2 linked regions of the Anaerobacillus alkaliphilus genome follow. The protein of the gene in region 2 interacts with the protein of the main gene of each other region in a pairwise test. Links are inferred from orthologs where the notes say so. Each region holds a gene or a part of one and is shown on either strand. Other genes may lie near its edges. The genes, in order: DS745_RS13630 and DS745_RS17110.

Region 1 (3,245 bases), on a different replicon or contig from region 2:
ACGTGAACCGTAAACTGCTGTTAAGAAACTTGTTAGAATACTGACGATTAACATAACCGCAAATCCTTGAACCGCCATTGTTCCAAAATAGAACAATACCGATGCAGCTAAGATAGTCGTAATATTTGCATCAAGAATTGTTGATAACGATCGACGGCTCCCTGCTTTAAAAGCTGACATCGTTGTTTTCCCAGTTCTTAGCTCGTCCTTAATTCTCTCATAGGTGATGATATTAGCGTCAACAGCCATACCGACTCCTAAGATTAACGCTGCAATCCCTGGTAATGTTAAGACTGCATTCATCCAATTAAAGATAACCAATACTAAGTAGATATAAAACGATAATGTTATTACTGCAATTATCCCCATAAAACGGTAGTAAATTAACATGTAAAGGAAAATTAATGCTACACCAATAAATCCAGCGTAGATCGTCATTTCCATCGCTTTTTCACCTAACGCTGCACCAACAGAATTAGAATACATTTCTTCAAGTTTGACAGGAAGAGAACCTGCATTTAAAACATCTGCTAAAAATTGTGCTTCTTCTAACGTGAATGTCCCTCGTATAACAACATTTGTTGTATTTAGAACTTCATCTACACTTGGGGCCGAAATGAATTTCCTCTCACTTTCAGGCTTTAATACTTCTTCCATGAAAGAGTCGCCTTCTTCATAATCCATCCAAATAACAAGCTGACTTCCTAATACCTGTCTTGTGACGTCAGCAAACTGACTTGCGCTATTCAAAGTAACAGCTACCCAAGGTTGGTTTGTTTCACTAAAGGTTACATTCGCTCCACCTTGTTTTAAATCAGCACCGTCTAGCATTAAATTGTCATTTACATCACGAAATGATAATTGCGCTTCGGTAGAAAGAAGCTCGCGGGCAGCTTGTTGATCTTCGATTCCTGCCAATTGAACACGAATTCTGTTTTCACCTTCAATGGCCACGTTTGGTTCAGAAACACCAATTACGTTAATCCTTTGATTTAACGCTGTTACCGTGCTTTTTAATACTTCATCATCTATTACATCACCTTCATGAGCAGGATGAACTTCATATAAGACTTCAAATCCACCTTGAAGGTCTAAGCCTAGCTTAATTTCTTTTGCAACATCCATTACCGTTGTGGCAACTAAGCCTGCAAGTAGAGCTACAATAAGAAAAAAAGCTGCAATACGACCTTTTTTAACCATTTTCCAAATGCCTCCTTATTTACTTCTCTCTATGTATTAAAGCAATTATGAATTGTGAATTATGAATTATGAATTGAGTTTTTAATTTTAAAAGCTTTTAATCGCTTCTTCAATAATACAATAGTAATAATTCACAATTAAAAATGCTTGTCCATAATTACAATATTACAATTATACTGATGCAATGTTTATACTGTCAATTTCATTCATAGAAATTCCAATTTCTAATTTCCTCCAAATACCAACTCTTCATCGGAAGAAAACCAGTTGGGCGCTTTATATGCTCCAACAGTTAGCCAGGTCATATAATCAGTAGCTTTAAGGGTTAAGATACTACTAACTAAGTAGTGGATTTGTACAAGTTTTTTTTCTCTTCGTAGTTTAGCAATGACACACTCCCATAGCTCTTCCTCTGTTGCACGGTCATACCCCAACATATGAAACTCTTCTACCTTGCTAGTTAATGCAGGTTGTACATCCTCTTTCCAAACCTCAAACTGTTGTTTTTCTTCCATATGGGCCCCTCCTTTATTTTTAAGGCTCTTTTCGTAAACTTTGCTCCTGCGGTTACTCGTCGCACAAAAAAACATTGCTCCTGCGGTTACATTAGCCAATAAATTATGTAAGAAAAGAGCAATACTTACTAATTTAGTTGTGAATTCTAAGTATTTTGTGTAAAAATCCGACTTTTGGGATTTTGACGAAAGCAACAAACTTTGCGAAAACATCCATTTAAAAGACTGAATAAACAAATAGACTTACTCCAACACCTGCAATAATTACACCTGTTGCTATCGCTAAAAAGGCTGCACGAAACGGAATAAAGAAAAGAATTGCCGCTAAGCAAGCCGACCACGCACCTGTTGTTGGTAGCGGCACGGCAGTAAATAATATTAATCCTAGGGCACCAAACTTTTCTACGTTAGCACTTTTGTTCATTGTACGATTGTATAACCAGTCAAAAAAGCTTTTATAGATTGGAAACCTCATAAAAAATGTACTTAAAGGTCGAAATAAAATTAGTATTGGGATAATAGGAAGTAAGTTTCCTAGAATACTATAAAACAATGCCTCACTATACGACAGACCTGCTAAAAAAGCAAAAGGTATTCCTCCTCTTAATTCTAAAATTGGCATTGCTGAAATTACGATTACGATTACTTCTGGCGGAAGAAAACTTAAATTCTCAACTAAAAAATTTTGAAAACTCTCTTTCAAAGAAAACGCTCCTTTTTATGTAATGTAGTAAAGAAAAGTATAAAAATTGGAATATACAATCTAATTTAATATAACTTGTCATGCTTTGTCCCCTATTAAGCATATAAATAATTACGGAAAATATCCATTATTTTTTAGAAGGTAGGGGTAGTCTTGAGTAGACAGAGTTTTTTGCAAGGTGCATTTATATTGATTTTAGCTGGATTAATAGTAAAAATCTTAGGATTTGTAAATAAAATAGTAGTAGCTCGTATTATGGGAGCCGAAGGCGTTGGCTTGTATTCCATGGCAGTACCTACTCTATTACTCGTAATAACCATTACGCAAATCGGGTTACCTGTAGCGATATCAAAGCTAGTCGCTGAAGCTGAAGCCGTAAATAATCGTAAAAAGATAAAACAAATCTTAGTGGTGGCTTTAGCTACTACAGGAACATTAAGTATCATCTTTACTTTTGGAATGATTGCATTTGCTCCAATTATATCAAAATATTTCCTAACTGACGCAAGGGCATTTTACCCATTAGTGGCAATTTCTCCAATCGTCCCTATCGTTGCCTTATCATCAGTCCTCAGGGGCTATTTCCAAGGCAGACAGAACATGAGGCCCTCCGCATACTCTCAGGTTATTGAACAGGTTGTAAGAATTACTTTAGTAGCAGTTCTTACAAAGGCATTTTTACCATATGGTATTGAATATGCCGCTGCTGGAGCTATGATTTCCGTTGTCATCGGTGAGCTTGCGTCACTACTTTACATGTTATTTATGTTTAAGACGAAGAAAAGAATTAAGATTAGAAAGAATTTCTTTGGAAGTCTAAGAGAAGG
Region 2 (3,124 bases):
AGGTTATATTTTTGGCCAACGATAAAGTCATCTTCCCCATGACCGGGAGCAGTGTGAACACAACCTGTACCGGCATCTAAAGTAACGTGGTCACCTAAAATAACTAATGATTCACGGTCGTAGAAAGGATGTATTGCCGTTACGAATTCAAGTTCAGCACCTTTTACTTTATTTACAACTTCATAATTTTCCCATTCAAATACTTTTACCAAGTTTTCTAACAGCCCAGAAGCAACTACGTATTTCTCATCATTCACTTTTACAACTGAGTATTCTAATTCAGGATGTAAACAAATGGCTAAATTTGCTGGGATCGTCCATGGAGTTGTTGTCCAAATAACAATTTTTTCGTCACCTTGTAAAACATTTTTCCCATCTTTAACTTTGAAACCAACATAAATAGAAGGGGAACGTTTATCTTGATACTCAATTTCAGCTTCAGCAAGAGCAGATTCTGATGATGGAGACCAATAAACAGGCTTTTTACCTTTGTAAATATAGCCTTTTTTCGCCATATCGCCGAATACTTTAATTTGCTGAGCTTCGTATGATTTATGAAGAGTAATATAAGGGTTTTCCCAGTCACCTCGAACACCTAAACGCTTGAATTGCTCTCGTTGACGATCAACTTGATCAAGGGCATATTCTTCACAAAGTTTTCTGAATTCAGCAACTGTTAGCTCTTTACGTTTTACTTTCCCATTTTTAGTAAGAGCTGTTTCGATTGGTAATCCGTGAGTATCCCAACCAGGTACGTAAGGTGCTTGAAAACCAGCCATTGATTTATAGCGTACAATGAAATCTTTTAAAATTTTATTTAAGGCGTGGCCTATATGAATATCTCCATTCGCATAAGGTGGTCCATCGTGTAATACATATAAAGGTAGACCCTTTGTTCTTTCTTGAACCTTTTTGTAGATATTCAATTCATTCCACTTTTCTTGGATTTGTGGTTCACGATTCGGTAAATTCCCACGCATCGGAAATTCCGTTTTAGGCATTAGTAATGTGTCTTTGTAATCCATAATTTTATCCTCCACTAATATAGTAAAAACATTGTAATAAAAATAAAAGGCTCTTTTCGTAAACATTGTAGCTTTTTTTACAATAAAATAATCGGATAAATACCCTAGATGAAGATATCAGCCAATAAGCTATATAAGAAAAGAGCAATACTTACTAACTTAGTTGTGAATTCTTAGTATTTTGTGTAAAAATCCGGCTTTTGGGATTTTTACGAAAGCAACAAACTTTGCGAAAACAACCAAATAAAAAAACCTTCTCTGTCCACAATAGGGACGAGAAGGTTAACCCGCGGTACCACCCTGATAAACAGACGAATGCTGTTCACTTGAAATTCGTAACGTGAATGACTCGTCACAGCCTACTCGAAGTCTTCGGTGTGAAGCTCATGGGTGATTTTCCTTTTTATGACTATATCGGGCTTTCACCATCCCCGACTCGCTAAGCTAGCTTAGTAAAAAGTACTGTCCCAATCCATGCCTGTTTGATCCATTTAATTAATAAAGGTATTATATGCAAAAATAGTATCTACGTCAAGAAATGGCCAAAATTTTAACCTTCTCTTACATACTCATTTCTTTCTTCTCGAGACTTACTTAAATCTTCCCAGTCGTCAGTACCGAGCATCTCAAGTTGAGCTTCTATTAACATTTTAAATCTCATTTTATAGACAGAAGCTTGCTTTTTTAACTCTTCAATTTCTAAGGCAATCTTTCTTGATTTTGACAAAGAATCGTTGATAATACGATCTGCATTCTTTTCGGCTTCCTTAATAATTAACTGAGCTTCTTTCTGTGCATTTCTTTTTACTTCTTCTGCTGTTTCTTGAGCGATCAGTATAGATTTATTAAGAGTAGATTCAATATTGGCAAAATGAGCCAATCGTTCATCTAAATCTACAACCTTTTCAGCAAGTTCTTTTTTTTCACGAAGGACGATCTCATAATCTTTAATTACTTGATCTAAAAACTCATTTACTTCATCTTCATCATAACCACGAAAACCCCTGTTGAATTCCTTGTTATGAATGTCTAATGGTGTTAAGGGCATATTGCCACCTCCAAATTTATTCGCAAATAATAGATAGAGAAACCAGATTATTAGTTATTTCGACATAAATAGTAAAATTCCTGCAAATATTATCAGCTATTTTCGCAAACCAATATCAAGACGCCATTTATCTTTTTTCGTTTTACCTTGTACAGTAATTAGTTTACTTCTTCCTAACCCTCTTACCGAGATGTGATCACCAGCTTGAAGTTGGAACGAAGGTTGTTCAACTAACTTCCAGTTGATTTTCACTTTTTTCGATTCGATATATGGCATAATTTTTGACCTAGATACCTGATAAATTTCCGAAAGAATAACATCCAAGCGAAGGGAACTTGCTGTAATAACCTTTTCTAACCATTCTTCTTTTTGTAACATCAATGTATTGAGAGAAACTTGTTCTAAACGAACCTGAGCCCTACCAATACTTTGAAGATTCGCTTCAACATAACTACCTATTTCAGAAGCAACAATAATTTGTATTAGTTCTTCTTCTAGTAAGATGTCACCAAATTTTTCTCTTTTCAATCCCAAACCCATCATAGACCCTAGCAAATCTCGATGAGACAAATTTACAAACTTATGGGGATAATGAACCCTATAAGCCGAGAGTTGGTAGTCATCTATTGTGGCGTCAAGATAAGGAGGGTGCAAAAATGCCCGTTTACGCTCAGCATTCTCATTTCCACCATATAAGGAAAAAACAACATCTGGATCTTGTCCAATAATTGACGTTAAGATTTGCTGTTCCCGAGGATCTAAAAAATCTGTCAACTTATGTAAAAAACGTCCTTTTACTCCTTCTTTCCATTCCATTACTTGATCGACAAAAGGACGCTCTTCTTTACGAAAATGATCATACACACTCATGGTTGTAAATACCTATCTTAAAACATCGAGAAAATTGCTGTAACTCCGTTTGTTGCGAAACGTAAAGCAAGAATAGCAACAATAGGAGAAATGTCAATCATTCCAAGAGGAGGTATAATTTTTCGAAACGGAGCCAAGTACGGTTCAACCAGTGAAGCAATGAATTGTCCAATAGAAGATT

Evidence for each region.
Region 1: the proteins of DS745_RS17110 (region 2) and DS745_RS13630 interact in binary tests that used the Bacillus subtilis proteins (3 or more experiments, as listed by UniProt). The link is inferred for Anaerobacillus alkaliphilus from one-to-one orthologs.

The regions. Positions count from the first base shown.
Region 1 is NZ_QOUX01000042.1:149,941-153,185, reverse strand. What follows is about bases 71-2,980. They hold DS745_RS13630 (post-transcriptional regulator), read right to left. Parts: upstream 1,716-2,980; coding sequence 1,425-1,715; downstream 71-1,424. Other genes in these bases: spoVB (stage V sporulation protein B), read left to right, coding at 2,572-2,980; DS745_RS13625 (COG2426 family protein), read right to left, coding at 1,933-2,418; secD (protein translocase subunit SecD), read right to left, coding at 71-1,200. Also shown: more of secD, read right to left, coding at 1-70; more of spoVB, read left to right, coding at 2,981-3,245. UniProt on the Bacillus subtilis protein: Required for post-transcription initiation control of the comE operon. Promotes the accumulation of its target comE mRNA to septal and polar sites.
Region 2 is NZ_QOUX01000046.1:395,268-398,391, forward strand. What follows is about bases 325-3,113. They hold DS745_RS17110 (DivIVA domain-containing protein), read right to left. Parts: upstream 2,074-3,113; coding sequence 1,576-2,073; downstream 325-1,575. Other genes in these bases: ileS (isoleucine--tRNA ligase), read right to left, coding at 325-1,025; DS745_RS17115 (YlmH family RNA-binding protein), read right to left, coding at 2,170-2,943; DS745_RS17120 (YggT family protein), read right to left, coding at 2,961-3,113. Outside these bases: more of ileS, read right to left, coding at 1-324; more of DS745_RS17120, read right to left, coding at 3,114-3,124. UniProt on the Bacillus subtilis protein: May act as a pilot protein, directing MinCD to the polar septation sites or by inhibiting MinCD at the midcell site of division. Required for polar localization of the chromosome during sporulation.